Regions from separate parts of the Brevibacillus sp. RS1.1 genome, predicted to be linked through region 3. Evidence: predicted binding sites of a transcription regulator. Region 3 holds the regulator's gene; each other region holds the start of a gene.
What was found. The regulator LexA, encoded in region 3, represses DNA repair genes until DNA is damaged. The targets are predictions, from matches to a motif close to CGAACATATGTTCG.
Positions count from the first base shown of each region.

Region 1 (10,904 bases), on a different contig from region 3:
GTGTACGTCCAATTGGAGATTGATCGATGTCGATCACCTTGTCCAAATGCTCCAGTCCCAGGATGCGACGATGCTCACCTGGCTTCACCTTTGCCTTATTCAAATCGCGTGCCAGTGTCTTTTGCAAGATTTCATTGATCAGCGTACTTTTTCCTGAGCCAGATACACCTGTTACGGCAACAAAAACGCCAAGAGGAAGCTTCGCAGTGACGTTTTTCAGGTTGTTTTCCTTCGCGCCCTCAATCTTGATCCATTTGTCCGAAGGCTTACGACGCTCCAGCGGAACAGGGATGAATTTGCGCCCACTCAAATAGGCACCCGTCAAGGAGTTAGGGTCCTTCATGACTTCATCCGGAGTTCCTGCCGCTACGATTTGACCGCCATGTATGCCGGCGCCCGGGCCAATATCGATAATGTAATCGCAGGCCATCATCGTATCTTCGTCATGCTCGACGACGATCAATGTGTTCCCCAGCTTGGTCATATGCTCCAACGTCTTGATCAGACGCGCGTTATCCCGTTGATGCAATCCGATACTCGGCTCATCCAAAATGTAGAGAACGCCCATCAGACTAGAACCGATCTGCGTAGCCAGCCGAATCCGCTGCGCTTCTCCCCCGGACAGTGTTCCCGCCGCACGGCTCAGCGTCAAGTAATCCAGTCCGACATCAATCAAGAAGTTCAGTCTTGCCTTGATTTCTTTTACGATCAGGTTCGCAATCTTTGTTTCCCGCTCTGTCAGTTCCAGGCCATCGACAAACTGATGCGCATCGAGAATAGAAAGCGTAGTCAGCTCGGAAATGCTACGCTCCCCGATCTTAACCGCCAAGCTCTCCTGACGCAAACGTTGGCCTTTGCAGACAGGACACGCCTTTTGGCTCATAAATCCTTCAATTTGCTCGCGGATGTAATCCGAGCTGGTCTCCAGATGACGTCGTTGCAGATTGATGACGACACCCTCGAACGGAACGACTGCCTCGCGTACTTGCCCGAACTCGTTCTCATAGCGGAAGTGAATTTTTTCGCCTTCACTACCGTACATCAAGATTTGTCGGTGCGCTGCCGTAAGCTCCTCATATGGCACATCCATTCGAATGTTAAAGTGGCGGCAAGCTGATTCCAACAATTGTTGATAGTACGTCGAAGTCTTCGGCTCCCATGCGCCAATCGCCCCGTCATCGAGCGTCTTCGTCGCATCCGGGACGACCATATCCGGGTCGACCTCCAGTTTGACACCTAATCCATCGCACTCTGAGCAAGCACCAAATGGGCTGTTAAAGGAGAAAATCCGCGGCTCCAGGTCTCCAATGGAAAATCCGCATACCGGACAAGCATGCTTTTCACTGAACAGCAGCTCTTCTTGCTCCATCACATCGACGATGACCTTACCATCTGCTAAACGAAGTGCCGTTTCCAAGGAGTCTGCGAGACGCGCCTGTACATCCGGCTTCACGACGATCCGGTCAACGACAACCTCAATGTTATGCTTCTTGTTCTTTTCCAGCTTGATATCTTCGGACAAATCGGTAATTTCACCATTGACCCGCACACGGACGAAGCCTTGCTTGCGGATGTCCTCCAGCAGCTTGACATGCTCTCCCTTGCGTCCTTGCACCATAGGAGCTAGAATCTGCATTTTCGTGCGCTCAGGATACTCCAATAGTCGATCGACCATTTGTTCAATAGTCTGGGATTGGATCTCGATGCCATGCTCCGGGCAAACCGCTCTACCGACACGCGCATACAAAAGGCGCAAATAGTCGTAGATTTCCGTAACCGTACCTACCGTGGAGCGAGGGTTGCGGCTCGTCGTTTTCTGGTCAATCGAGATTGCAGGGGAAAGTCCCTCAATCGAATCCACGTCCGGCTTGTCCATTTGCCCGAGAAATTGGCGGGCGTATGCAGACAGAGACTCGACATAGCGTCGTTGTCCCTCTGCGTAAATGGTGTCAAAAGCAAGCGATGACTTACCCGAGCCAGACAAACCCGTCAAAACGACGAATTTGTCCCTCGGAATGACTACATCAACATTTTTCAAATTGTGGGCACGTGCACCCTTTACGACAATATGTTCTAATGGCATGAAAAAAACCTCTCCTTAGAGTTCCGCCTTCAGCTCAAGAATCAAATCACGCAATTCGGCCGCACGCTCGAACATGAGGTTGCGTGCCGCTTCTTTCATTTCTTCTTCCATACGTTCTATGACAGCCACGCGATCCTTCTTCGGCATTTTTTTGAAGTCCGCATGTGGCAAGTAATCCGCTTTTTCCTCCGCTACCTTGGTAGCCTCGATTACTTCGCGGACGGACTTTTTCACGGTTTGCGGCGTGATGCCGTGCTCTTCATTGTAAGCCATCTGAATGGAACGACGGCGTTCTGTCTCTCGAATCGCAGAGGCCATCGAATCTGTCATTTTGTCCGCGTACATGATAACGCGTCCCTCAGCATTCCGCGCAGCCCGACCAATTGTCTGAATCAACGAGCGCTCATTGCGAAGGAAGCCTTCCTTGTCTGCATCCAAAATCGCCACGAGTGATACTTCCGGTAAGTCCAGACCTTCCCGCAAGAGGTTGATCCCGACCAGCACATCAAACTCACCTAAACGCAATGAGCGTAAAATCTGCATCCGCTCAATCGTTTTAATATCCGAGTGAAGATAGCGGACCTTGATTCCGATTTCTTTCAGATAGTCCGTCAAATCCTCAGACATTTTCTTCGTCAGAGTCGTGACGAGAACTCGCTCATTTTTCGCAATCGTGGCTTGAATTTCGCCAATCAAATCGTCTATCTGTCCTTTGATCGGACGTACCGTAATCGTTGGATCAATCAAGCCTGTCGGACGAATCACCTGCTGCACCATTTCCGGACTATGTTCCAGCTCATAAAGACCAGGTGTAGCCGAAATGTAGATCGCTTGTTTTAGCTTTGCTTCAAACTCCTCGAACTTGAGTGGGCGGTTATCGCGTGCAGAGGGCAGACGGAATCCGTGTTCGACCAGTACATCCTTCCGTGCGCGGTCACCGTTATACATCCCTCGCACCTGTGGCAAGGTCATATGCGACTCATCCATCATGACGATAAAATCATCTGGGAAGTAATCCAGCAAGGTATACGGAGCATGCCCGGCAGGCAGTCCCGTCAGATGGCGCGAGTAGTTTTCGATTCCGGAGCAAAAGCCCATCTCCATCATCATCTCAATATCGTACCGTGTGCGTTGCTCTAGTCGCTGTGCTTCCAGGAGCTTGCCCGCATCACGGAATTCTTTCAGTCGTTCTTCCAGCTCGGCCTCAATGCTTTGGACAGCCAGCTTCATTTTCTCCTCGCGTGTCACATAATGAGATTTAGGGAAGATGGCAATGTGATCACGCTGTCCCAAAATCTCGCCGGTCAGCACGTCAATCGAAGTAATCCGCTCAATTTCATCTCCAAAAAACTCAACGCGAATCGCCTGCTCACTCTCTGAGGCAGGGAAAATCTCCACGACGTCACCCCGCACACGGAACGTACCGCGCGTGAAGTTGATGTCGTTGCGTGTGTACTGGATATCGACCAGACGATGCAATATCTCGTCCCGTCCTGTTTCCATACCAACACGCAAAGACAAGAGCAGCTCCCGATACTCCTCGGGCGAACCCAATCCGTAAATGCAGGAGACGGAGGCAACGATGATTACATCTCGGCGTTCAAACAGCGCACTGGTAGCCGAGTGACGGAGCTTGTCGATCTCCTCGTTGATGCTCGAGTCTTTTTCAATAAACGTATCTGATTGGGGAATGTATGCTTCGGGTTGATAGTAATCGTAGTAGCTGACGAAGTATTCCACCGCGTTGTTCGGGAAAAACTCCTTAAACTCTGCACAAAGCTGAGCGGCCAGAGTTTTGTTGTGTGCCATCACGAGTGTTGGCCTGTTCACCTGAGCAATTACCTGGGCAGCCGTATAAGTCTTTCCCGTTCCCGTCGCACCCAGCAATGTCTGGTGTCGCTTGCCAGCCTGTAACCCTGCCACCAGCTCGGCAATGGCGGTTGGCTGGTCACCGGACGGTTGAAACTCCGATACCAATTCAAAACGCTCCATTCCCTCGTTCATCTCCTCATAGCATGACTGTTTCTACTTCCATTATAACACAATTCCGGCTAGTTTAAGCCCAAAATTCGAACAAACGTTTGTCTTCATCTTTCCACCGATTTTTCCGATATAAGATGAAGGAAGTACAAACATACGCAGATAGACTCGCCACCTTCAGGGAGGATTGACATGTCAGATAACGGAACAACCGTCAAAAATAACCCTTATATACAACCGCATATGAGCTATAAAGGCAAAAAGGAATTCAGCACGGAGCTCGACCAAAATGCCTTTATGAAGCTCATGCTGGAGCAGTTAAAGCATCAGGACCCTATGTCCCCCATGGACAACTCTCAGTTCATCCAGCAAACAAGTATGCTGACCATGGTAGAAAAAATCACAAAAATGACCACGCTGATGGAGCAATCGAACAACAGCATGGTCACTTTGGATAAGTATGAAAAGCTGGTAGGTCGTACTGCTTCGTATTCCCTCACTACAAAAGACGAGATGACGGGAGAAACTAAGACGGAGAAGAAAGAAGGCGTACTTGATGCCGTCTACATGGATCAAGGCAAAATCTACTTCCGTATCGCAGGCGAATCGACACCGATTCCGCTGGCAGACGTCTCCGGATTGGAATCGCAAGGTCTGGCCGGCAATACGCTCGACAACAGCGTGAAGTACATGGAAATGATCGGTCGTGAGATTTCCTATAAAGTAACAAAGGAAGTCGACCGGGATGGCAATCCAGATACCAAAAACGACATTTCCAAGGTTGATGAAATCTTGAATGGCGTCATCACTGGCTTTACCACAAAAAACGGTACCGCACAATTCCAACTGGATAATGGATCAACCGTAAAAGCCGAAGAAATCGTAGGCATGACGGTGAAACCTGAAAACAGAACAATGGGCAACTCCCTTGCCTATGCGCAAATGATCGGCTACAATATCACGTACAACCAGTCTCAGACAAACCCGGACGGCACCACTACCAATACTCCTCTTTCCGGAGTGGTCAAAGCTGTCAGCATGAAAAACGGAGTCGTTGAATTCGTCCTCCAGGATGATAAGAAAGTCGCTCTCAATCAAATCACAGGATTCGAAGCAACTGCCTAGAATCCTATCCAAAAAGCCGCACATCTTCGAAATCGGAGAAGGCGGCTTTTTCTTTTACAAGTTCCTATTCGTTTACGATCACTTTTCCGGTTATCGCATCCACATAAAATGTATCATCTACTTTAGATTCTCCCCCGCAGAAGCAATGCGAGCGAGTTTGGCGAAACGAAAGGTCATAGCCGAGTTTCCAGGTAATCGTGTTTTTCTTATAATCTGGCTGGTGGATATAGGTCAGCTCAAGTGGATAGGTTTGCAGTAATCGGGTCATAGCCACTTGTTCTTTAAGGGCTTGAGAACGGGCAGGGTATTTGACACTGGGCGGTTTGTTTATGCTCACCTGATCCCATGTACCCGTCCATGAATCGATCCGAATCGTATACATCCCGTTCTCCACACTCTGATTGACCCCATAAACTGGAATGCCGTTTACAAGGGGATCAGCTATGATTGAGGTGTACCTTTCATCTCCATCCTCCGTTATTTGGATCTGATTGTTTCCAGACGGAGTCAGTCTTTTCAAAAGCTTATCCGCTTCCATCCGATCCCGCTTCTTATCCGTTTTCACATTAGACCATTGCGGATTATTCACCTTTGTGGAAAATGCAAGCAGTTCACCAGACTTTGCATCCGTCACGAGGAGATGATGCTGCTCACCGTTAGTGCTTCCCTCAGGAAAGGTAGCCATTCGAGATATCTTGTCAGCATCGGGAACCCCCTCACTAAAATTCCCCCAAATGAAATAACGACGGGCTGGACCATCATCGTAACTCGCCTCGTAGATGGACAGCGGCAGCTTTTCTGTTTCGAGTCTAAACAATATGCGTAATAAATCACGGGCTTGTGCCTCTGTTTGCGCTACCCACTTCTCACCTGTTCCAGTCACATTGATGGTCTGAGCCGGGTTGGTTGTCGCTCGGGAATTCGCTGTTACCAATCGTTTGCCACTGAAGGCATCCAATGCACTACCTGTATGTTGTTGCGCTATGACTCCATTTTTCAGGACATAAGCGAGCTTTGCTTCTACCTGTTCGCTTTGATGATGAATGGGCAATAAATAAACAAGCTCTAATGGCCGGCTTTCTTGCCACTTTCGTACAGCTAGTTCGGAGGAGATGACACGCTGCGGAGATGGGAGTGAAGAGGGACTTACTTTTTCGTATAGCCTGCCATCAAACGTGGAAAACCAAACGATTCTTCCCGATGCATCAAAACTGACGAGACAATCATAATCGTCATCGAGCACCACATTATTCAGAACTCGCACCAGTCGAACCGTCAATAAATCCTTATTTTTATAAACCTCTCTCGCTTGATAGTTGTTTCCTGTGCCAGTCTCCTGCAATCCAGCGACAAAAGCTAGCGCACGTGCTTTGGCTTGCTGCTCAGTCGGGTAGGCAGGCTTTGTTGCTGCTTTCGGGGTAAGATTCAGTCGGAGCAACTCCCCTGTCTGTCCGTCAAAAATCGCATCATCCATGGACGACTCAGCCTCAGCAGCAGACTGTGCAAACGTGACCACTACCCCGCTAACACCAGGTCCATCTACATCGCCACCGTAAACGACAAAGCGCGAAGACAGCTCCGGCAAAAGCTTGACTAGCTTTTGGACACCTTTCGTCACATGCATCGGTACAGCTACAACCGATTGGGCCTGTGCTACGGTCACAGTTGTCGTTGCGCCTGCTCCTGATAAGGGTGCGGCAAAAACCGTGGTAGCAGCTAATGTACCCGACAAAAACCACGAGACCGTTCTTTTTACCTTCAACACCGAACCCACTCCCTCTTTTTTCCTCCTACATTGAGACGCAACAGCTACCAGTAAGTTTCCCATTGGACAAGCTTATCTCGAAAAAAAGAAGGTATGCACGTTTGCCTGCATACCTTCTCCCAACTATCCTTATGCTCCTACATTTAGCTTCTCCAGCTTTTGCTTGATCAGCTCGACTACACTGGCGCGTTTCAAATCAACAAATGCACGGGTATTGGCATCTGGAACCACAATAATCCCCAGTTGGTGATGATTGCCCGCATAGACCGCACACTGTACGAACTTCAGCTCACCTTCATGCGTGAGTACTTCCATTTTACAAAAGGCAGGATTGGCTTGTAGTGCTGGATATAAATCTTCTTTTTCCCGCACCGAAATGCCATTTACTTTCACGATAATCTCACCGGGCGTAATGCCGATTTCCTCTGCTCTCGTTCCCGGAATGACACCCATTACTTTTACACCGCGCGAAGACTGGATGAAATAAGGCGTACGCTTTCTTTCTTGATACTGACTCCAGAAAAACAGCGCCTCATGACCGAATAGTGCAAAGATCGCGGTCAGCATGATCAACGGATAGAACCATACAGTCAGAGCACACAATCCCAACAAAATGAGCGCATACAGCGTCAAATTTTTTGCAACCTGCGTTGCTTTTCTATACGGAGTCATCGTTTGCGTCATATCAGAGAATCCGGTCACTGTGGGCAGAAGCATCAGTCCGAAAGAAGCGACTTCGGGCGAAAAGAACGGCCACCCCGGATACAACGCACCACTGATAGCACCAGGCTCCATCTGTACGAACAGCACGGCTGGCGTCAGCCAAAAAGAATGAAGCAAATAGGCACCGACAATCCGACCACGCTGCCCTTCCACGAACAGTGGAGAAGCGTCTCGCCCGCCATTCCAGCGTACGAGCATCGCTTCAATTAGATGCATGATCGCAACTAACGCAAGCAATGGCAATGGTTTCGCCTGACGAATCATTTCCCAGATATAGCTCAATCCTGGAACATCCGTAACCGGTGGAATAACCAGTGTGATCGCGTGTAAAATCGCCAAAATCCCGGCAGCATATGCGAAACAGAGAAATCGTAAACGAATCAGCGCCAAGATGAGCGCCAATCCCCATAGTATCCACAAATCCTGTGCTTGCACGACCACGCCGAGTCCTGCACTAAGAAGAGAAATCAGCAAGCCTCCCACCAAGCCCATTCCTACAGCCCGAATCGTTGAGAGCAAGGGGGACTGAATGCGTGCAGAAAAAAGCTGCCTTTCCAGATTCATCTGTCTGCGATAATGCAAATAAATAAAAACCAGAAAGAGATAGAAGACAGGATTGATAAAAAATGCGGCAAAGCCATATGCAATGGTAAGCATATCTGCCTGTATCGCCAATTGCCTCACCTCAACTAAAGGAAAGAAAAACCACGGCATTTGATTTGCCGTGGTTATCATTTCTACGGGTAGCAGGGAATTACCTGCTTCCATTTTCTTGATTATTCATTACTTGCCCGTGACTACATCCAGAGCTTTTTGCAATTGCAGATCATTCTCTGGCTTCGTCATCGTTTTACGGAGACTTTCTTCCAGCGAAGAGCGTGTCTTCGCGTCTACTTTGCCAGTTACCTCAAGCTTGCTGGAGGTTTGGAACTGCTTGATTGCTTCCTCTGTCTTTTCATCAAAATAGCCATCTTCTCGTCCTGTGGACAGATTCAAGCCTTTCAGGATGAGCTGCAGGTTTTTCACGTCAGTACCAGCCATGTCGCGCTGCAATACCTTATCTGCCGGCAGCAGAGTTGCGTTGAAATAGTCAGGTTGCTTAACTTCAAAGTCTGGCTTAATGCCTTTTTTATGGACCCAATCCCCACTCGGTGTGATCCACTTGGCAATCGTCAGCTTCAATTGGCTCTTGTCGTTCATTTCCATGGTACTCTGAACGGTTCCTTTACCAAAGGTCTTCTCACCGACCAGCTTGTAGTTGCCGCTATCTCGCAGAGCACCCGCGAGAATCTCCGATGCACTGGCGCTTCCGCCATTAATCAGTACCGAGATTGGATAAGGCTTGGCAGCTTCTGTAGTCGAGAAATACTCTTCTTTTTGCTGTCCGCCATTTCCATACTCGATTTGTACGATCTTGCCTTTATTCGGTACGAGGATTTCGCCGATTTCCTTCACAGCCAGCAAATACCCGCCCGGATTGCCTCGAACGTCAATTACCAGACCGCCAATCCCCTTCTGCTCAAGAGCAGCCAGCTGTTCTTTGAAGTGCTTAGCTGTGTCTGTAGAGAACTGGGTAAGGTTGATTACCCCTACTTTAACACCGTTCTTCTCGATAATCTGACTGTTTACCGTCTCAATCGGAATATCGTCACGTACACACACAATGGTAAGAGGCTCTGGTACTCCGGCTCTCACTACTTTGAGAACCGCCTTCGTTCCTTTTGGACCACGAATCTTCGTCACTGCCTGATGCAGGTCCAATCCTTCAAGGGATTCATCATTTACGCTCAAAATTTGGTCGTTTGGACGCAGCCCCGCACGCTCCGCTGGGGAGTTTTTGAATGGGGAAACAACCGTTACCCGACCATTTTGCATCGTTACCTCTGTCCCAATCCCTTGGAAAGTCGAGTGTAGGGTAGATGTGAACTCCTCAGCAGAGCGAGGGTCCATGTAATCACTATACGGATCTTCAAGCGACCCGACCATTCCGCCAATTGCACCCTCTACTAACTGCTCAGTGGTGACATTTTGGATGTAATCTTTCTTGATTGCTGAAAACGCCTCGTACAGCTTCTGGAACTCTTTCGGATAATCTCCGCTTCCAGAAAACAGCGCCATGCTGGATGCTGTTAAAGCCCCACCTTGACTCGAACTGGCGCTAGCCGATGTCTTCATGATCGCCATCGTAACAAAACTACTGGCTACCATGGAGATGAGTACAAGCGCGATTACGGTACGTCCTTTCCATCTCACTGTTACGTCACCATCCTTTGTGCTACCGGAAAAAGATATGCTGCTAGTGTATGCATGTTCCGTTCACAATATTTGTCTGGTCGCACGAGGGTCTACTTCAAGTACGGCATTGGGTTAACTGCTACGTCGTTTTTATAGACGGTAAAGTGTACGTGATTTCCGGTTGAGCGACCTGTTGATCCTACCTCTGCGATCTTTTGACCTCTCGATACGGATTGCCCAACTGAAACCTTGATACCTCCCTCGCGAATATGACCGTACAGAGTGGTATATTCTGCGTTATGCTTGATCATTACTGTATTCCCGAAGCCGCCGTTATATCCTGCAAAGAGAACAATTCCGTCAGCCGCAGCCAAAATTGGCGTTCCCTTCCGTGCTGCCATATCTACACCATTATGCCCAGCTGAACGGCCTGTAAACGGGTCGGACCGCACTCCGAAGCCTGAAGTGAAGCGGAATTGCCCACTTGCGACAGGCAAACCAAACTTTCCACCCTTGTAGCCTGTACTGGATGCGCTCAGCGCACGTACTCGCTCCGAATATTTGGCTGCTTCTTGTTTGGTGATAGCCAAAAGCTCCTGCCCATACTGCTCCAAATCCACTTCAAGAGCAGACTCTTTTTTATCCAGTTCAGCCTTGACCACTAAACTTTGCTTGTACTGCTTGTCCAATTCGACTTTGAGCTCCTCAGCCTCATCGAACATCCCAGCGTACACAGTCAGCTGATGATCAATTTCTTTCTTTTTGGTCTCGATGGTTTCCTTATCGCGAATGTTATCCTCTAAAATACGCGTGTCCTGCTCCAAAATAAGCTGCAAGGCCTGCATACGCGTCAAAAAGTCCCCAAAGTCAGAGGAACCGAGAAGGACATCCAAATAGGAGACCGTACCGCGTTCGTACATGGAAGTCACACGTGTTCTGAGCAAGGCATCCCTTTTCGCCACGCGATCCTTTGCCTCATCCAGCTTATCCTGC
Region 1 is NZ_JABSVA010000004.1:10,547-21,450, forward strand. It holds gene uvrA (excinuclease ABC subunit UvrA) at 1-2,083, opposite strand, end outside; gene uvrB (excinuclease ABC subunit UvrB) at 2,099-4,075, opposite strand; gene HP570_RS14445 (flagellar hook assembly protein FlgD) at 4,256-5,188, shown strand; gene HP570_RS14450 (hypothetical protein) at 5,253-6,953, opposite strand; gene HP570_RS14455 (PDZ domain-containing protein) at 7,083-8,444, opposite strand; gene HP570_RS14460 (S41 family peptidase) at 8,460-9,929, opposite strand; gene HP570_RS14465 (murein hydrolase activator EnvC family protein) at 10,022-10,904, opposite strand, start outside.
Region 1: the regulator LexA is predicted to act here: its motif matches at 4,154-4,167, upstream of uvrB (excinuclease ABC subunit UvrB).

Region 2 (10,904 bases), on a different contig from region 3:
AGCGAATATTTCGATCTGAAAAGGCAGCGAGATCACCTTGCCGACAATCGCCATGAACCCAGGCCATAGCAGGGAAAGCTGGACCCCAGCAATCGTTCCAGAGGGGATCGCGACACCTAGCAAGATCGCCTGCGCTTTTGTCCAGCGTTTGGCCATAATCTCGTAATCGCGGTCACGCGTCCGCCAAAAGAGGAGCTCCACCAGCAAAATCATGAGCGGGAGACCAACACCCATGGTCGCAAAAATAATGTGAAAGGCCATAGTCGTCCCGAAAATGGCTCTGGTCATCACGATATCTTCCACGTTCAACTTCCTTTCTGATCGACACCAAAAATTGTTAACGATTTCCTCGTTAATGTCCCATGAGGAGGCGGAGTTTATACGAAAAAGACCGTCACAAAAATGTGACGGCCGGGCTTGATGATAGGATAAGGGCGTTTGGAAGAGTAGATTATTTACGATAGAGTGGATAATCAACCTCAGTTGGTACCTGAATCAACACCAGGCGGAGCGGAGCATCCGTTGATGCTGTGTAGATGGCTGTGTTGCTTTCCTCGGTGGAGAGAACGACAAAGTCACCTTTGGTTGCCGGGGTGTGATTCTCGCTGACAGTTGCTTTCTCTGCAACGCTTCCGTTTCCTTCCACTATGACGACTGCGTGAGCATAACCAGCCGGGAGTTCTTTTGCATACGACTTTCCAGCGGGAATCGTGATATCGCTCATAAAGGAATCCGTGACCAACTGAATGGGCGCAGGCGATCCGATGATGTGCTTCACTTGCACTCCATCAACATCCTCAGACGGAAACTCCTCATGATCAAACTGATGGTAAGTCGGTGGTTGCTTCGTCGTTTGTGCCAGATGCGGTTCAAACCAGATTTGAAACATTTCCGTATCCTTGCCGAGCTCTTCTGCATGGTACGCGCCTGAACCGGTTTGCATGATCTGTGCGCCGCCTGTCGACACCTCTTGAAGATTTCCGAGCGTGTCTCGATGTCCGACTGTCCCTGTGAGGACATACGACAAAATTTCAAAGCCGGAGTGAGGGTGCAGCGGAATTTCAAATGTCTTCAGTGATTTTGCCCATGCCCAGTAAAAAAGTGGTCCTACCCGTTTGACAACGGAGCCTTCATGAGGGAAGCCAATTGGTTTGTTCTCTACGATTTCACCGTCGCCAAAATGTCCTTTTGCTTGCTCGTTCTTTGTATAGACGCGGATTTCCATCTGATGTTCCTCCCTTAGTACGATTGCTGGCTTACGGGTTGTGAGGAGTTACCATTAAAACAAGATGTATGCACCTGGACCGATCAACGCTACACCAATAACTACTGCGATTATTGTCAGGTTGTATTCGAATCCGTTTTGTGTCACCCAATATCCATTTTGCCCGTGTACCTTTAGAATGGCAACCAGCATTGTGAAAGCAAGTAAAATAGCACTTGGCCAGATACCTACGCCTGCCGCAAACATCAGACCACCAACGAGTTCAGACAATCCAGCGACAAAGGCCATCGCTACGCCAGGTTTCACTCCGATGGACTCCAGCCAGCCGCCTGTTCCTTTCAAACCATAACCACCAAACCAACCAAACAATTTCTGCGTACCATGACCTGCAAACGTCAAACCAATGACCAAACGAATTAACAACAATCCAGTATCCAACACTTTTCATCTCTCCTTAATTACTTTTAATTAGTATATCTTTATTTTGAGATATTAGTCCAAAAAGGCTGGCGGGCCTTAGAAGGATTCCGCCAGTTTTACTGCTTTTTCTACACCAGCTGCAACGAGCTCAGCTGCTTTGTCTTGGAATTGGTTGTGACCTTCTACGATCACTTCGGTTACATTGCTAACGCCCCAGAAGCCGAGGATCGTGCGAACGTATTTGTTTGCCATTTCCATCTGAGCCATAGGCCCTTCGGAATAAACGCCACCGCGTGCGCTCAACAGAGCTACTTTTTTGTCGCCCATCAGACCAACTGGACCTTCAGCTGTGTACTTGAATGTTTTACCTGCTTGGGAGAGGTAATCCATGTACGAGTGCAGAACAGCAGGAACAGTGAAGTTCCACATTGGGAAAGCAAATACGACTTTGTCTGCTGCTGTAAACTGGTTCAGGTATTTGTTAACCAAGTCAGCACGTTTTTGCTCATCAGCAGACAGCTCGATGCCGTTTCCTGCTTTCCACATAGCAGTCAGCATGTCGTTACCGTAATAAGGGAGGTTTTCTGCAAACAGATCCAACTCAACGATTTCGTCATTTGGATGTGTTTCTTTGTATGCTTTCGTGAAAGCTTCGTACAGCTTTACACTTGTAGCCTGCTCAACTGGGCGATCGTTTGCTTTAATAAAAAGTACTTTACTCATGGAAATTTCATTCCCCTTCCGTTTAGTAAGTCACTAACTTTTAATGTGTATATCTTGATTTTAAGATTATTACGTATCGGATCTTTTGTCAACACTTTTTTGAAAGATAGTGTTGGAGAGTGGGGACGGGGACTGCTCTTCTAAAAAGTAGCTTGAGCAGTACGTCCCAATTTTTTAAGCAGTTCGATTGCTTGACGCTGTTCTTCTGGTGTGAGACCTTCCATCGCTTTCTCAATTGCGAGTTGATGAGGCGGGAAGATTTCAGACAAAAATTGATGCCCTTTTTCAGTGAGTTCTGCAAAAATGACGCGTCGGTCTGCTGAACAGGGCTTGCGAATGAGCAGTTGCTTCTTTTCGAGTTTGTCCACAACGTATGTGATGTTTCCGCTGGAGATCAATATTTTTTCGCCAATTTGCTGCAATGGTTGAGGACCTTTATGAAATAATACCTCTAGTACGCCGAATTCAGTTGGATTAAGTCCATGCTCGCGAATGTGACGATTGGAGTGAGCGGTAACCCAGTTGTATGACCTTGATAAAACGACAAAAAGATCGAGGGGATCATTTCGCAGTGGTTTGTCAGACATATGGACCCTCCTTTACATCTACATCGAAATTTCGATATCTCTAATTTAAGATAATCCTACATGATTGCATTCCTATTTGTCAAATTTAGAAAAAATAAAATGAAAAACACGCTTGTGAAAACAGTTGTCTACGTGATAAACTTTTGTTTGTAAACAAGCTGTGAAAGCGTAACAGAAGAAAGGAGGATGACCGTGGAAAAAGACATGCAGATCCTTCATCATATCCGGCAAAATCCTTTTATCACGCAACAGGAGCTGGCTGATCTGATTGGCATCTCACGTTCAGCGGTAGCTGGCTACATCGCACAGTTGACCAAACGCGGGGAAATCAAAGGACGGGCTTATGTACTTCGTGATGAAGGAATGATTGCTTGTATCGGTGGGGCCAACCTGGACCGCAAAGCACGCGGCAAGCAACAGGTGCGTCTACACTCATCCAATCCCGTAACGATTATGGAATCGTGTGGAGGGGTGGCACGGAATATCGCGGAGAACCTCGGTCGTCTTGGCTGCAATACGTCCCTCATCACCAGCGTTGGCGAGGACAAAGAAGGCGAGTGGCTCTTGCAGGAGACGAAAAAGCACGGGGTGCACATCAGCCAAGTGTGGCGACTGCCTACACAGCGTACGGGAACGTATACGGCGCTTCTCGATATTGACGGCGAGATGGTTGTTTCCTTGGCGAACATGGATATTTACGATACTCTCACACCGGAGATGTTCGCAGAAAAATGGTCGCACATTGCAGCAGCCCACGTGGTTTTCATCGATACAAACATTCCGGCGGACTGCTTGGCTTACATCATCGAACGTTGCCGGGAGGAAAACATCCTGCTCTTCGTTGACCCGGTCTCTTCCATTAAAGCAAAGAAGCTCCCACAGCAATTGGACGGAGTAGAAGCGATTTTGCCGAATCGCGAGGAAGCCGAGCTGATGGCTGGCATGAAGATCACGACGATTGAAGAATGCGCCGAGGCTTGCCGCAAGATCAGGGAACGAGGCGTCAAGCACGTCATCGTGACCTTGGGAGAAGAAGGCATTTACTATCAATCCGAGGACGTTGAGGAGCATATGCTTCCATATCCAACAGAAGTAGTAGATGTTACGGGTGCGGGAGATGCGTTCGCGTCGGGACTCTTGTATGGCATTGTAAACGGAGAGTCTTTCCAGAGGGCGTGTCGCCTTGGGGTGGCAGCATCCGCTCTGACATTGCAAACAGAGCAGTCCGTATCTCCTCTATTAAAAGCAGAACAATTGGAACTGGCCGTAGAACAATTCGAAAAGGAGCGATAAGAGATGAAACAATATTTGACCTTTACTGAGGAAGTACGCCACGCACTGGAGAACAACCTGCCGGTAGTTGCGCTGGAGACAACGATCATTTCGCACGGTATGCCGTATCCGCAAAACATCGAAATGGCAAAAGAAGTAGAGCAAATCATTCGCGACAATGGTGCTGTACCAGCTACGATCGGGATCATGGACGGCAAAATCAAAATCGGTTTGACTGACAGCGAGCTGGAAGAGTTTGCGACGAACAAAAATGTAGCAAAAGTAAGCCGTCGCGACTTCGCTTATATTTTAGCTAGCGGTAAAATCGGTGCGACTACAGTAGCCGCTACCATGATCGCAGCTGAGATGGCTGGTATCCACATGTTTGCAACTGGCGGTATCGGTGGGGTACACCGTGAAGGCGAAATCACTTGGGACGTATCTGCTGACCTGACTGAGTTGGCGCAAACAGATGTAGCTGTAGTATGCGCAGGTGCGAAATCGATCCTCGATATCGGCCGCACACTCGAATATTTGGAAACGCAAGGTGTACCCGTTGTGGGCTACCGCACGGATGAATTCCCTTCCTTCTTCGCTCGCAAAAGCGGATTTGGCGTAGACATGCGTATCGATACACCAGAAGAAGTCGGTAAGATGATGAACACCAAATGGGATCTGGGACTCAAAGGCGGTATGATTATCGCGAATCCAGTACCAGAATCTGATGCACTCAACCACGAGGAAATCGAGGCTGTGATCCAAAAGGCACTGGCAGAAGCAAAAGAAAACAACATTGCAGGGAAACAGGTAACGCCATTCATGCTCGATAAAGTGAAAAAGCTGACAGAAGGCAAGAGCTTGGCAACAAATATCGCGCTGGTGAAACACAATGCTGAAGTAGCTGCGAAAATCGCGGTAGCTTATCAGAAAGAAGCGAATCAAGGTAAATAAGAGAGAGATTAAACAACAAAATAGGTAAAGAAAAACGAGCCGCTAGAATCGCTTCTAGGGCTCGTTTCGTTTATTTTACTCACTCCCACCAATGTTGCATTCCACGGATTCCAACGTCCCACAGCTTAGCGTTTCCGGAGACGATAATGGTAATTTCGTTTACCTCGTTAAAAGGCATCTCCCTTAAAGCTGCTGCCCCTTGATAGGATTGTTCGTTTAACTGAGATAGTTCTTGTCCATCTACGATGATTTTGGCTTCACCCTTTGAGCCCCCATTGTCGGGAATGCCGAAATAGAAAGAAAGCCAGACATTTTTTTGGTTCCCCAGAATATAGTTGTATGTTTTGGTTGATTCCCCTTCACTGCTATACACGTTCATTTTCGGCTCTATTCGCTCACCTGCTACCGAAAAGCTTGGGAGATTCTCCGTCATAGGTGTAGTTCCTGTCATTTCTTTCATAACCGTTAATGATTGAACGGGGCCTTCTCTTTTTTGGAGGATTTCAGAGACAACCATGACTCCAAATACAAGTACAACAATAGTTAGAGCCGAAGCCATGAGCTTTTTATAAGAAAGGTTTGAAGAAAATCCAACTCGATAGGAAACATAACCAATCGCTGCCCCTATTGTATTGGATATCACATCATTTACATCAAAGCTACCAAGATATGTTAGGGCCTGAACTGTTTCTAGAACGAAAATCGCTAAGACAAACAAGGATATGAACTTCCCAAATCTTACACGATACAACAGGGGAAATAATATTCCAAAAGGGATAAAAGCAACAACGTTTCCGAAATCAACAATCCATGAATAAGTTAGTTCTGGAAATGTAAGTGGTACTCCTTCTGGAGCAAGGATAAAGGTGTATCCATCTACACTAGTTGCACCGTCGAGCCTGTTAAACGCAAAGAACATAAAAAATAAAATGAATATCGTATAGCATATGGTCCCAACTAAGATGATTTTCCGTGATTTCGTTTCCATCATTTCAATCTCCTTAAAGCTATTTGTGTCTGAATGATTTTACTCTGAATGAATACGTAAGTGATTGGCTGTTAGTCACTTGAAGCCCATTTAGAAAAAAATTGAAAAAAGCACTTGATATACCCTGAGGGGGTATTGTATAGTAAAGGTGTGATCAGGAAACAACGTTAGGGAAACGATACGATAAAATATACCCCCAAAGGGTATTTGGAGGGATTATAATGAGTGCCAAAACAGCAGAGGCAACAGTCGCAATCTCAGGGATGACTTGCGCAGCTTGTGCACTGCGCATCGAAAAGGGCTTAGGAAAAATGGAGGGAGTGGAGACCGCCAACGTCAATCTGGCTTTGGAAAAATCCACAGTGGTGTTCGATCCAACGAAAACGAACATCGACGACATCCGCTCCAAAATTGAATCGCTCGGCTATGGCGTCGTCTCTGACAAGGTGGAGCTAAACATCTCGGGAATGACGTGTGCGGCTTGCTCCACACGGATCGAAAAAGGCTTGAACAAAACAGCTGGGGTTCTAAAGGCAAACGTGAACCTGGCGATGGAAACAGCCACTGTCGAGTACGATTCCTCACAGGTAAGTGTGACGGACCTTATTCAAAAGGTAGAGAAGCTAGGGTATCAGGCGACTCGCAAGGAAGATGGAAAAGAAGAAGAAAAAGTAGATCGTCGCCAGGAAGAAATCAAACGGCAGACCCGCAAGTTCTGGATTTCCGCGATTCTGTCGCTCCCACTGCTCTGGTCGATGGTGAGCCACTTTTCCTTCACCTCGTTTATCTGGCTGCCTGAAAGCTTGATGAATCCGTGGGTACAGCTCGCATTGGCCACACCGGTACAATTCATCATCGGAGCACAGTTTTACGTCGGAGCTTTCAAAGCCCTTCGCAACAAGAGTGCCAACATGGATGTGCTGGTTGCTCTCGGTACCTCGGCAGCTTATTTCTATAGTTTATGGGTCGCGATCAACTCCATCGGTGCTCATGGTGGCCACATGTTGGAGCTGTACTTTGAGACCAGTGCGGTACTGATCACGTTGATCGTTTTGGGTAAATTGTTTGAAATGAAAGCAAAGGGACGTTCTTCGGAAGCGATCCGCAAGCTGATGGGCTTGCAAGCAAAAACAGCAGTAGTCGTACGAGATGGCGTCGAAATGACCATTCCTGTAGAAGAAGTGAGACTAGGCGACGTCGTTCACGTGAAGCCAGGCGACAAAGTACCTGTCGATGGCATCGTCATGGAAGGGCAGTCCGCAGTAGATGAGTCCATGCTGACTGGCGAAAGTATTCCGGTGGATAAAGCTGCAGGCGATACCGTCATCGGCGCCACCTTGAACAAAAACGGCTTTTTGAAGGTCCAGGCAACCAAAGTCGGAAAAGAAACGGCTCTGGCGCAAATCATTAAAGTAGTGGAAGAAGCACAAGGAACAAAAGCACCGATTCAGCGTGTAGCTGACAGCATCTCCGGGATTTTTGTCCCAATCGTAGTAGGGATTGCTATTCTTACCTTCTTGATCTGGTACTTTTTCGTTATACCTGGCAACTTCGGTGAGGCTTTGGAAAAAGCAATTGCCGTACTCGTAATCGCTTGCCCATGCGCCCTCGGTTTGGCAACACCGACCTCAATCATGGCGGGCTCTGGACGCGCAGCTGAGCTGGGCATCCTGTTCAAAGGCGGGGAGCATCTGGAGACGGCTCACCACTTGGATACGATCGTCCTCGATAAAACAGGGACTGTAACCAAAGGCGAGCCAGAACTGACAGACGTCATCGCCATTGATATCGAAGAACAAGAGCTGCTCTCTTTAGTCGGTGCCGCTGAGAAAAACTCCGAGCACCCATTGGCTCAAGCTATCGTTCGCGGTATTGCGGATAAAGGAATCACTGTGGCTGATACGGGTTCGTTTGAAGCCATTCCTGGTTTCGGTATCCGGGCCACCGTCTCCAGCAAAGAAGTACTCGTCGGTACCCGCCGTTTGCTGGAAAAACATCAAATTTCATACCAAGCAGTGTCCGATACCATGCTGGCACTGGAGCGCTCCGGTAAAACGGCGATGCTCGCAGTCGTCGAAGGCAAGCTCGCTGGTTTGATTGCCGTAGCGGATACGATCAAACCAACCTCCAAGCAAGCGGTTCAGCGTATGAAAGCAATGGGATTGACTGTGATCATGATGACCGGTGACAACCGTCAAACCGCCGAGGCCATTGCCCGTGAAGCAGGAATCGATCACGTCATCGCAGAAGTCCTGCCTGAAGGCAAAGCCGCAGAAGTGAAAAAACTGCAAGAACAAGGCAAAAAAGTCGCGATGGTCGGCGATGGTATCAACGATGCTCCTGCACTCGCTACCGCTGACGTCGGTATGGCAATCGGTACAGGTACAGATGTGGCGATGGAAGCAGCCGATATTACCCTGATGCGCGGCGAACTGACTAGTGTCGCAGACGCCATCGAGATGAGTAAGCTCACCATCCGCAACATCAAGCAAAACCTGTTCTGGGCATTGGCCTACAACACCTTGGGCATCCCAATTGCCGCAATCGGCTTACTCGCTCCATGGCTTGCCGGTGCCGCAATGGCCTTCAGCTCCGTATCCGTCGTACTCAACGCACTAAGACTGCAACGAGTGAAGCTGTAACAACAGTAACAAGCGGCTTCGTCCGCCTTACCTATACAACATAAAATGCAAGGAGAGATTGATCATGACAAATATCACATTGAACGTAGAGGGCATGTCTTGCAATAAATGCGTAGCGCGCATCGAGAACACATTGAAAGATCTTGGTGCAGAAGGCAAAGTAAACCTGGCTGAAAAAAAGGTTGAGGTTTCCTATAACGAGAGCAACTTGACTCTCGATGCAGTGAAAGAAGCTATTGAAGACCAAGGTTACGACGTCGTTTAATCATTGTATCTTTGAAAAGCAAAGCTCCTGCCTGATTCATTGAGGCGGGGGCTTTTTGGTGTTGAGGTAAAAGTGGCTGTAGGGGAGGGGAAGAAGCCCATTTCCAGTCTACGCTTCCACCTACGCCCCGCAAGGGGTTAGACTGTCCGCTACGAAATAAATGTCGGGAGCGCTTCAAAAGTAGAGTTTCGAGGATGTATTCGCAGAGGTTGAAGCTGACAACCCCCGCCATTCATTTCTCCGCTAAGTAGGGCTCCAGAGGCGCTAGGACTGGAAATGTTCTTCTTCCCAAGCGGCTATTGTTTACATCTTGAAAGCATCATTCAAAAAGTCTTTAAAAAAGCGTAGAACCTCAACAGCTCGTAGAGGAAACAGGTGAAATAAGCGAAGATCTTTGGACACACCTACCGAGGCGCAGTGAAAAAAAGCGAAACTGCCTTTAGCGTCCACCTCTGAGCCACATCCTGATGGACTACTTTGGACGCGGTTTCGCTTTTTTTCACGGAGCCGGGCACCCCATGCTCCCGCGCAGGGGTTCCAAGAATCTGAGCGTTTTCTCCTGTTTCCTCCCCACCACAACAGCGAGTATAACGCACTAATCCTTCAACCGAATAAGCAACGAACAGCTAATCCAATCCGACTCATAAAGAAAGCCGTAATCCGGTTAAAACCATGCTAAACGAACGTTCACAATAACTGGAAGCCAGCGTATAATTCAAATCACAATCACGCTTCAATAAGAAACAACACATACGGCCTAGTTCCGATATTCTCGGAAGCGGGGGAACCAATCTTTTGGGGTTAATCCTGAGTGATCAGGAGGGATGAGGAAATGTCTTCTCTGCCATCCTACCCGTCAGCTAACCTCGTCGGCCAAAGCAGGGAAGGTCATGGATGGATAAAGTCTAGGCATTTTATGCGCAACAAGGGGATTCCTTGCGGGCGTGTGATAGGCCGATACAGGCTTTTTCTTTGGGACCTTTGTTCTGGAGAAAAAGGATGGATCGGTCTATTTTTTTATGGAAATATCGACGAGCAGCTTACGCGATACAGTCGTGAAGGAAATGGTGTGGATCGCTGGGAGGCAGTCGGTACGACATAAACCGCTGACAATCGAAATCGGGAAGACAGAGTACAGGGAGTCCTGACAATGGACGCCAGGTATTCCGTAAGCCTGCGGATTTTCTACACGAGTAAAAATCAAGCGTGCCTGCTTAGGTTTGCTGGAGTGTGGAAGCTTCGCGGGCTTTTTACATTTACGAAAAAACGAAGGATGAGGGATATCATGTCCAAAATGAAAGTCCATCAACTTACAAAAGTGTTTGGCAAGCAGCCCGAGCTGGCCTTGAAGCTGCTGGCGGAAGGACGTAAAAAAGAACAAATTTACAAGCAAACCGGCCAGTCCATCGGTGTCAATCAGGTCAGCTTTGAAGTCGAGGAAGGCGAAATCTTCGTCATCATGGGCCTATCCGGCAGCGGCAAATCAACCTTAATCCGACTGTGTAATCGACTGATTGACCCAACGAGCGGAAGCATCGAGATCGATGGGGAAGAGATCGTGGCCATGAAGGCGACAGCTTTGCGCGAGGTGCGGAGGAAGAAGCTCGGGATGGTTTTCCAAAACTTCGCCCTGTTTCCGCAGCGGACGGTACGGGAAAACGTGGAGTTTGGTTTGGAGATTCAACAAGTACCACCAGGGCTCCGACAAGAAAAAGCACGGGAAGCGCTCGCGCTCGTTGGATTGACCGAGTGGGAAAATGCGTACCCAGATCAATTGAGCGGAGGTATGCGTCAACGAGTCGGATTGGCGCGGGCGTTGGCTAATAATCCA
Region 2 is NZ_JABSVA010000009.1:150,604-161,507, reverse strand. It holds gene HP570_RS23810 (cytochrome ubiquinol oxidase subunit I) at 1-288, opposite strand, end outside; gene HP570_RS23805 (pirin family protein) at 452-1,225, opposite strand; gene HP570_RS23800 (DoxX family protein) at 1,280-1,666, opposite strand; gene HP570_RS23795 (FMN-dependent NADH-azoreductase) at 1,742-2,368, opposite strand; gene HP570_RS23790 (MarR family winged helix-turn-helix transcriptional regulator) at 2,509-2,955, opposite strand; gene HP570_RS23785 (carbohydrate kinase) at 3,148-4,248, shown strand; gene HP570_RS23780 (pseudouridine-5'-phosphate glycosidase) at 4,252-5,178, shown strand; gene HP570_RS23775 (VanZ family protein) at 5,258-6,169, opposite strand; gene HP570_RS23770 (heavy metal translocating P-type ATPase) at 6,388-8,808, shown strand; gene HP570_RS23765 (cation transporter) at 8,873-9,073, shown strand; cyclic di-AMP (ydaO/yuaA leader) riboswitch at 9,818-9,964, shown strand; gene HP570_RS23755 (quaternary amine ABC transporter ATP-binding protein) at 10,359-10,904, shown strand, end outside.
Region 2: the regulator LexA is predicted to act here: its motif matches at 3,092-3,105, upstream of HP570_RS23785 (carbohydrate kinase).

Region 3 (10,904 bases):
ATCACTCGTAACGCTGCCAAGCAATTGGCTCCAATCATCGAGCAAGAAGAAGACAAAGAATTGAAACTGCGCGTTTATATTACGCACGCTCACGGTGATCATGCACATTACGGACTCGCTCTGGACAAGCCAACAGAAGAAGATGTTGTGATCTCTACCGACAAAGAGATCGATGTGATCGTGAAAAAGGATGAGCCTTTGCTGGATGGCGTCGTCATTGATTACCTCTTCTTGCCACAAGAAGGTTTTGTGATTACGAACCCTTCTAAAGGTAACACAGGCGACCACTAAGCATGATACAGATAAACCCTCTGTTTTTTTACAAGCAGAGGGTTTTCTTTGATGAGTCGATTCTTATTCGTCAGTAGCCATGGTGTAGAGCGCTGTTGGTAAATCTATTAGCAACGGTGAAGAAACGTCATCAACCTGCGTCATAACAAGCCGATGGACTGGACGTGTCATCGCGACATACAATAGTTTCGCGTCCCATTCATTATTTTGATAGGCGTCCACATCCAGCAAAATGACCACATCAAACTGCAAGCCTTTTGTTAAAAAAGCAGGCATGACGGTTACGCCACCTGGAAATTGGTTATCCTTGCTGCCTAACAGAGTCAGATCAGCTATCTTGTCTTGCAGGCCTTTATGTGCTTTTTTACTCGCTAGGATCGTTTTCGCTACGATCGCAATCGTTTTGAAGCCTTCCGACTGGTAGTCTGCCACACGCGAAGAGATGTCCTCCCACAGTTGCGCTCGTGAACGAGCCTTGACCATGATTGGTTTTTCACCATGACGCAAAACCGGTTTTGCCAATACCGTCTCGGGCAATTCAATTTGCCGCAACACTTCGTTAGCACAGCGCATAATCTCAATTGTCGAACGATAGCTTTGCGACAACGTATAATAGGAAGGAAACAGCTGCGCAAATATCCCCTTGGTCAACTCTTCCCAAGCATGAATTCCTCGGTAGCTATGAATGCCTTGCGCAATATCTCCCACGATCGTGAGCGAGTTTCGCTTGGTTGCCAATGCAATGACAGCTATTTCTAACGCACTCAAGTCTTGTGCTTCATCCACGACCGTATGATCAAAATGCTCCGCCTTATTCATTCCTTCCACAATATGCTGCAAGTATAGCAATGGCGCGATATCTTCGGGCTCCAATCGCTCCTCTGCAAACAGCGCAGCACTTGACTGAGTCACATCACGCACAACTTCGTCTGAAATGTCAGCAGGTGCGAGTTTGCGCAGCAATTCCTCGTCAGCAATCAGCTCGCGATAAGCTGCGAAGATTTCCAGTCTTGGAAACGAAGTCAGGTACGTATCCAGGATTTGCTCCAGCATTTTCTCGAATTTGTACAAGCCTTCTTTGTCCAAATCGACTTTTCGTTCTCGTAAATGGGCAAATAATTGCTTGTTCATTTCTTGTTTTAAATGCTTGCGAAGCGCTTCTACTCGACGATGATACGGCATATTGGCGAATTGCTCCAAGAAGCATTGGCGTATAAAATCACCCGGAATGGAAAAGACTTGCTTTGTTTTGTTGTATAAAAAGCTGAGTTTCTTAAAAGGGATTCTCGTTTCGACGATATGCCGAATGTATTGCTCCAGCGCCTCCCGACAAGCGAGCGATCCTTTGAAGCGAAGCCTGTTTCGCGTCATTTCTTGCTGGCGCTCATCCTGCCCTTCTTCGAAGAACAATTGAAGAGGCTTATCGGGACTCACGATTCTCCATCCTTTTGGAAGCAGAGGCTTCACAAGACGCGCTGCCCAATCTACAAAGGTAGACTGTTGAACGTCATCAACTCCCAACTCCGGCAAAACCTCGGATATATAGGTAAGAAACATCCGGTTTGGCGCAAACACCATGAATTTTTTGGACATCATGGAATCCTGGAAGTTATAAATCAAATAGGAGAGTCGGTGCAGCGCAATCGTCGTTTTTCCGCTCCCCGCTACACCTTGCACGACAATGGGCCGTTCTTTTTCCGCCCGAATAATATCATTTTGCTCGGATTGAATGGTAGCGACGATGTCTTTTAGTCTGCTATCGTTCGCCTGATTTAAATTGGCTGCCAAAAATTCATCGATGAAGCCCTCCTGCAAAAACTCGTCAGGATGCCCCATTTCGCGGTTAATTGTTTCTTTTACCGCTCCATCATAGATGCCAACGATCTTTCCGTCTTCAATCGCAAAATTACGCTTTAATCGAACTTCACCACGCACGATCTCGCGTCCCATCCGATAAAACGCGTCTTTGCTCTCACCAGAATAATAAAGACTGGCGATAGGCGCTCGCCAATCCACGACGACAGAATCAAATGTATCGCTGCGTACAATTCCCCGTTTTCCTATGTAGACCTGATCCAGCTCGTAGATTTCATCCTTCAAGAAGTCCACTCTGCCGAAATAAGGCTTCTCTCGCCCCTGATCTTCCAGATAGCGCAAATCCTTTGCCTTTTTAGAGTTAACGACCTGTTTCACATAGTCATCGGTTGCCTCGCGAATTTCATTGCGAAGCTGCTCCATTTCTTCATCAATAGCTGAAATGGTTTCATCCAGCTTTTTTTGTTCCAACTCATAATCACGATGCTGTGTACTCACCTTCATTCCCCCTCACATGTATCGTGTCTTTGAACGTATCAGGACCAATGCCTGGCCAGCCATATTCCAACCGCACATGAAAGTAGACCGAGTCCCAAACTGAGAAGAGCATATAATGTGCCCCGCAACAGATGTCCTTCTCCCCAAAAAGTGACCACTTCCAAGGAGAAGCTAGAGAAAGTCGTAAATCCTCCCATGACACCCGTTGCAAATAAGAGATAGAGTGTGGGAGATAAAATGCCACGTTCTTTCCCCAGCACGAACAAGATGCCAATGATCAAGGAGCCACAGACATTGGCGATCCAGGTTCCCCACGGCCATTCCGGCTGATTTGCGAGTAAAGACAATAGGTAGCGCACAAGAGAGCCAACTGCTCCGCCAACCGCCACAGCTATCCACGCCATCGCTTTCCCTCCCTGGCTATCAAAGCGTTATGTCTGTCACAGAAAAAGACACCCTAGCGTCAAGCGAGGATGTCTGTCGTATCAGTAATTGTTATCTTACTGTTTTGGCTTATTTTCTTCAAGGTCTTCCACATAACGGATGGAATCCAAATTTGCTCTCAGTGAAAGCTTAACGGCGTCAATGTACTTTTGGCGCAATGCTTTTTGCTCGAGCTTTTCCTCTTCAGTTAAACCTTCTTCGCGAGACTTTTTGACCAATTCGTTAATGCGTTTAATTTCTGCGTCAGATACCACTGCTGGTTCCTCCCACTCTGTAGTAGTGCCGCTTCATTATACCACATTCGAATGATCTCGCAAGACAGCCGAACACTTACGGCATATCAGGCATGATCAGAGTTTGCCCCGGGTAAATCCAGTTGCTATCCAAACCGTTCGCTTCCTTGATTTCTATGATATAGTCACGAACATCCGTATGCTGATCTGAGTAGCGAACGGCTAACGACCATAGACTATCTCCGGATTGTACGGTTACTTCTATGCCTTGTGGCTCGTCCATTGGTGAAGCAGCAAACACTAGTTCGGTCAACAAGTAAAAAAAGAGAGTAAATGTAATAAGAAACAAGAGTGCTTGACCTCTCGTGATACCAAAACGAACACGACGTTCTTCTTTTTTCTCGAAACGATTACGTACTGTCGATGAATTCATGATAATGGCCTCCTTACAAACATACGTTCTGTTCTCTTGTAAGCTCATAATAAATGAGAACATATGTTCATGTCAACAACGAAACGAACTTATGTTTGTCGAACGCAAGCTCCCATGGTATAATATAGGAAAATATGTTCGAGAAATCAGGGGTGTCTTTCTATGTCAAAATTATCGAGTAGACAACAAGCCATCATCGAGTTCATACGAAAGGAAGTTCGTGATAAAGGATATCCGCCTTCTGTACGTGAAATTGGAGAGGCTGTTGGACTCGCTTCCAGCTCAACGGTACATGGTCATTTGGCACGCTTAGAGAAAAAAGGCCTCATTCGTCGAGATCCTACCAAACCTCGCGCCATCGAATTGCTTTCAGATGAAGATCGTTTTCAAGACAATTTCGAAGACTCTGTCGTCCGTGTGCCAGTAATTGGAAAAGTAACCGCTGGACAACCCATTACAGCCATTGAGGATGTGGAAGAATACTTCCCGCTTCCAGACAATATCGTGACTTCCGACAAGGTCTACATGCTGCGCGTCTCCGGGAATAGCATGATTGATGCCGGGATTCTCGACGGAGACTACGTCATTGTTCGCCAACAGCACGTAGCGAACAATGGTGACATTGTCGTAGCCATGACAGAAGAAGATGAAGCGACCGTCAAAAGATTTTTCAAAGAAAAGAACCACTTCCGTCTCCAACCGGAAAATGCCACGATGGAACCGATCATTCTGGAGCATGTCACCATTCTCGGTAAAGTCATTGGTGTCTATCGCCTCATTCACTAGTTTCCACGTAAAAAAGGACAGCCTCGGCTGTCCCTTTTGTTTTCTATATGTTATCTGGCGATAAAAAACCAGATGATCATCGTAACTTGCAAGATGACTTTTACGACCGCACTGCCCAAAAATCCGATCAGTGAGCCTACCCCCGCTTTCACTGCTCGCTCCATCGATTGCTTCTGCACCATCAACTCTACGAGAACGACGAATACGAACGGCAAGATCAGCATACCAAACGGTGGGAAAACGAAAATTCCGAGGATAATTCCGACCGCTGCAGCAACGGACGACCACTTGGACCCCCCGTACTTTTTCACAAAGTACATGTTCGTCAGCAAGTCAGCACCGTAAAGCAGAATGCTTAGAACGGCCATTCCCCACCAAAAGGATGCCGGCAATCCCGCTCCCGGATCTGCAATGAAAAAGTGATAGAGCAAAAAGCCCGCCCACAACAAGATCGTATCAGGTAAAACGGGTAAGAAAATTCCTGCGATGCTTAGCAGGAACAATAACACAACCACAACCCATAAAAGTATTTCCATCCACTACACTCCCTTCATTTAGGTATACGAGTGATTACCAATTTCGTTGCGCACTTATTCACTTTTGTCTACACTATTTTAAAAGAAAGTGGACATGGGGGTAGTTTCATGAAAAATTGGCATGATCTCTCTTACTTGAGCAGAGGAACAATGCGCCAAAAAGCGGCGTGGGAAGCGATTCAACAGACGCATATCATGGAAGTACTAGCCGATTACCGTCCAGTGCTTGCCGGAACCATCCCATTGGACATTGATGTTGAGCAAAGCGATCTGGATATTATTTGTGAGAGTCGTGATCTGGATCAGTTTGAGCAGGTTGTCCGTAAAGCGTTTGGCTGCTTGTCCAGATTTGAAGTGACAAAACTCGATCTAAAAGGGATTCCCACGTGCGTTATTTCGTTTTTCACAGCTGGCTTTTGGTTTGAATTGTTTGCTCAACCGGTTGCAGTCGAAAAGCAAAACGCCTATCGTCATATGGACATCGAAGCACGATTATTACATATAGGGGGCTTGGATGCGTGTATCCATATCAGGGCTCTGAAGCAAGACGGCCTCAAAACAGAACCTGCATTTGCTCGATACTTTCATATTCCGGGTGATGATCCGTATGAGGCCTTGTTGCAATTGGAGTCGTTGACCGAACAGGAATTACGCCAAAGAGTTCAGCCCCTACGAAAGGATTAATCTGCTAGCAAATCTATCAACTTGCTGGGATCATAAGGGGTAAACAGTGACTGGCGTTGCAACCGATCATTAAGGAGGACATACTATATGGATTGGCTGATAGAGCTACCGCTCCTCACTGGAGAGAATCGGGTAGAAACAAACGTCGACTTCTCATTTAAGAGATTCGAGTCAAGTGGGCTTCAGGAACCTCCCGATTTTATCCATGATATCGTTCTGCAATGGGCCATCGCCCCTTTTGTTGTTCATGAGCACACTGCTTATCGGATTCCGGCCCACAACGATCCCGAGATAGAAGCGTATGCTTCCGTCAATTTCACAAGCCTGTTTACGACAGTACGGGGAATATGCACAAATGGAAAGTTGGAGGAAATCAGGCTGGAGGACTTAAAGCCGAATATAAAGAGTTCTTTTATCGAATCGGTCATACATACAAGTAAGATTGATCCTCTGGTAAGCGATTTTTATCTACAGGGAGAATGTGAGCGTAGTAATCGACTAAGCATTAAGCTGTTCCAAATAGACAGGGATTCCTTTATCAAGCAGACTACCTACCTTCCCCAACCGGATCACAAAAGGCTCTGGGACTTTATGAATAGACCATTCAAAACGTGTGACGAGGTCTCCATATCCCCCACGAACTGGGTGCTCAGTGACGACCTGCTAGAATCCCCCTTTCTCGTATTTCTCTCACGCTATGCAAGTGAGGTTGTTTTAACGGTGAACGAAAAAGATCAGAATGTTACTATGGTTTCATTTAAAGAGTAATCAGGGCACTCAGCTGGCCGACGTAACCAGCTTCCCGTTCTCAGGATTACCGACTTTTTTGTTTTTTTGTATTCAGCTTTCGTCTCTCGTTAGCATAAACTTTTCTTCATTCTAAAATTCATCAGCTTAGTGCTATTGCGTTCAACGATTTGCGATTTTACTACGATGTACCCTTTTCTTTCAAAAAAGGGTCTAGCGGTAATACTCGAATCGGTTTCTATTTCGATTAGACCTAATTTTTTGGCTTCAGATTCAAGTGTGTCTACCAATGCTGAAGCAATTCCTTGCCCCTGATGCTCTTTATGAACAAATAGTCTATCCAGGTAACCTTGTACACTCATGTCAGAAAAGCCCACGATATAACCATTCATTTCAGCAACATAGGAAATATTACTCGTTAGAGCTTTCAACCAGACCTCTTTCCTCTGCTTCAAATCCGCTAGGGAAGCCCAAGCATTTACTTGTTCTTGCGTGTAATCTTGCTTATTTATGGTATGCACGGTCTCATAAAATAAAGTGATGATCTGGTCAATATCCGTCTCATGAAATCTTCGAAGTAGCATGGAAACTCCCCCTAGAGTATAACGTGGCTACCGAATCATGCCGGCAGCCGCGTCTCGTTTATTTATTGTAGCATCGTTCCCCCGATAGTTTACGTTCATTTATCTACATGGATATGTACTTTTCGTTGCCTTAACAACCACACCGCATTGTTGCGTCCAACAATTGGGGGGCCGTTCATTTGCGGTCTGCTTTTTTGTAAAGAACTGAAAGATCACCTTACTCCACTGATTGAACCACCGAATGCCGTGATGCCATTCTGGACAATACAAACACAGCAATGATGGAGATGAGTACGCCGAGTACGCCGAACCAGGTAATGGATGCTAAAGAAACACGGTTAACGATCAGCCCGCCAATTCCTGCGCCGACTGCCATGGCAAGCTGCATCATGGAACTGTTCAAGCTCAGCATGACGCCCGTGGATTCAGGAACAAGCGAAACTAGGTTAAATTGCTGCGCGGGAGCAGATGACCATGCGGCAAAAGACCAGAGGATCAAAATGGCGAATACGGCAATGACCGACTGTCCGACTAAAGATAGCAAAATCAACGAAATGACGTGAAGCACCATCCCAGAAACGAGCGTGTATTTGATGCCCCGTTTATCCGCACTGTAGCCGCCGACTTTCGAGCCAATCAAACTGGCAACGCCGAACACGAACAGAGCTGCGCTAATCAATGATTCATGTAAATGAGTTACCTCTAGCAGAAAAGGGGATAAGTAAGTATAGACGAGGGAATATCCTCCCAACCAGAAAAAAGTAATCGCTAAAGCAACCAAAACCTGAGGTTTTTTTAACAAAGCAAATTGTTTAATCAGAGGGATAGGCTTGTCGCCCTGCATACGTGGTATAACTGCAGCAATGACAAGCATGGCCAAGCCCCCGACAATCGCGATGGCCAGAAATACCGCTTTCCAGCCAAAAGCAGAGGCTATCATTCTGCCCAGCGGGACGCCGATGATGAGCGATGCGGTAATGCCCATGGTGACGTTCGCGATGGCGCTGGCCTGCTTACCTGGCGGAGCGATTTTGGCGGCGATACTGAGCGCGTTAACTGTGACCACCCCGGCGCCTAACGCCGTAATGATTCTCGCGGTAATGAAGAAACCAAAGTCAGACATTATAAATGTCAGCAGGTTTGCGGCAATAAAGAGGCCCAGCGAATAAAGTAGGAGCTTAAGCCGGTCCATTTTGGCCGTCAGCGCCATCAAAATAGGAGTGCCGACCGCATAGGCCAGGGAATAAACCGTAATGAGCTGACCTGCTACCGCAACGTTAGTTCCCAATGTTTCTGCAATTCGGTCTAATATTCCGGAAACGATGTAATTGGATGTTCCAACTAAAAAACTGATCAAGGCTAGAACGTAAACTTTCCAAGTGCTCTTCATCATTCACACTCCTGATGTGTTTTATATCACTACGAAAAAACGCCACGGCTGCATGTCAGCAGCTAAAGGAGCCAGCGCGGAGCTTGCCGTAATGTTTCGGTCTATTCCTCCCGCGAAATCTTGATCTCGGGATCATAGTTACAAACCGACATGGTTCTCTCCTCCTTTTGAAAAAATGGCATTCAGCATTTTGTGTCAATACAACACCAGTTGCTTGAACAACACTTGTTGTATTTGTATGCTATAATAGCAACCGAATGGTACGCAATCAGCAATAACCATAAACCGTTGTATAGACAACACCATTTCTATAATGTCGTTTTACTGGGGAGATCTTAACCATGACCATTAAAAAGAATGAAGCTGATCCTCGTGTGATACGTACACGGCGACTCCTTCAAGACGCTTTTGCTTCATTAATTCAAGAAAAAGACTTTGAATCGATAACCGTTAGGGATATTGCAGAGCGGGCTACTGTTAACAGAGCGACTTTTTATGCGCACTTTGTAGATAAATTCGAAATTCTTGAGGCCAGACTAATGGAATCATTTATGACAATCATGAATCGTAGAATAAGCGGTCACGAAGTATTGAATGAAGAAACAATTCAGAGTATTTTTCTCGGGGTATGTGAATTTCACATGGGTCTAAGCACTATGTGCAAAAGAAGAAATACATCGCTTGTACCTGTATTCGAAATTCAAATAAAGGAAAAAATTCAAACGATACTTCTTTCCTTTATAGACAAAGACAAGATGCTATCGACTCCAAACCAGCAATTCTTAATAAATACAGCTTCTGTCATGTTAAGTTGGGGAATGTATGGGGCGGCTTACGTTTGGAACAATGAGGGGCGTCTAATAAGTGCGGAATCATTCGTTAAACAGTCTTTGCCCTTAGTCATGAACGGAGCCAAAGAACTGCTGGGATAGGTCCTTTTGTTGTGTATCACAATGAATCATCCCGCCATTCTTGTGTGCTGTACGACGATCTGGCCTCAATCTGTTGATCATCCTTCCCGATCGTCGACTTGATGTGACCATCATTTGTACATCCACCCTTCAGAAGGGGGATTAAAAAACTACCAGTCTTTATAAACTGGTAGCACATAACTCATATATTGTGATAATCACATTTGATCATTTTTCGGCAACCCCCGATGGCACGAAGCTATTTTACTGTTTCACCTACTGTGTCTTTTCAAACCTTTTATGCGTGGGAAGTAAGCGGAAAACGAAAATGTTCTGTCTCCATTTTTAACGAGGGGCGAACAAATAAGACATCATCGGTTGTTGTCATCCATGCAGATTGGATCTTTTCATTCTCACTATCCGGCATAAAGTGAAAATGAATGATCGTTGTCTCAGCGGTTATCAAATGAGAAATGACCATTTCTATATCAACTGGTTTTTTACTTACAACATCAAATACATGCAGTTGTCCATCTTCTCGTTCAAATAAGACAATCACATCCGCCTCTTCGAGATAATAGATCGCATCCCGAAAAACAAGCAAAAAGTAAAACATCAACAGATGCTCGCTATCTTTGATGCCTAGTCTCGTTGAAACGGGGATTCTTTTCGCAGCAAATTCCTTCATAATATCAAAATCAGCCTCATTATCAACATCCAGCTTACGCAAGACCGATTTTTGTTCCACGTGCTTTTTCAAATCGGTTGCCAATAAACGAAAACTACTTTCAGGTACTCTCTCAAATCCAAACTTCGGATAAAAATCGAGCACGGTATCATTGGCATACAAATAGATAAAATCGTATTCCTTCTCGCATATTTCAAGAATATGGTTCATCAATTTCGCTGCCAGCCCCTGGTTGCGATAGGCAGGATGCGTCATGACCGTTCCGATCTGAAGTGCCTTGTAGTCTTTTCCATTGGATGTCACGATCATCTTACTGGCAGAAGCGTTCGCAATAACCTGATCCCCATCCAAATAGGAATAGCAGACATAGTTGTCATTCCAAAAGCCCTTGTTATCCCATTCTCTAAAATCGAGCTGAAAGATCTGCTTGGCGAGGTCATTAAAGCTTTCCTTGTATGTTTCGATATGCTTGTAGTCACTAATCAATCGATATTCACGCATATAAAAACCTCCCGTTCTATTTTTTGTGCGGTTTGTCCTCATCCATTCCTTTTTCGCAATCCCTTCTTTCCAAATAAAAAAGACCACAAGAAGAATTCTCTTCTCATGGTCAAATTTATCGTTGTGATGAAGATACTTATCCCGAACTGAATAGATATCATGCACAAACGTGAAATTTGTTTGAATGAGATATAATGCCTTCTAATCGCTTTTGAAAAAAGGAATAAAAAAGAAACCAAGGGCACGCCCTTCATTTAACCTTTTCCCATATAAAATTCATTCGAATTTTACTTAGCGATTATCAGTTTCATCATACTCAATCAAAACCTCTTTTCACATTCGATACCATTACTATATTTGACT
Region 3 is NZ_JABSVA010000001.1:410,991-421,894, forward strand. It holds gene HP570_RS01670 (HesB/IscA family protein) at 1-291, shown strand, start outside; gene HP570_RS01675 (HelD family protein) at 355-2,604, opposite strand; gene crcB (fluoride efflux transporter CrcB) at 2,643-3,008, opposite strand; gene HP570_RS01685 (DUF896 domain-containing protein) at 3,105-3,302, opposite strand; gene yneA (cell division suppressor protein YneA) at 3,379-3,714, opposite strand; gene lexA (transcriptional repressor LexA) at 3,877-4,500, shown strand; gene HP570_RS01700 (DUF456 domain-containing protein) at 4,551-5,036, opposite strand; gene HP570_RS01705 (DUF4269 domain-containing protein) at 5,145-5,720, shown strand; gene HP570_RS01710 (hypothetical protein) at 5,808-6,488, shown strand; gene HP570_RS01715 (GNAT family N-acetyltransferase) at 6,578-7,051, opposite strand; gene HP570_RS01720 (MFS transporter) at 7,269-8,441, opposite strand; gene HP570_RS01725 (TetR/AcrR family transcriptional regulator) at 8,783-9,373, shown strand; gene HP570_RS01730 (GNAT family N-acetyltransferase) at 9,651-10,541, opposite strand.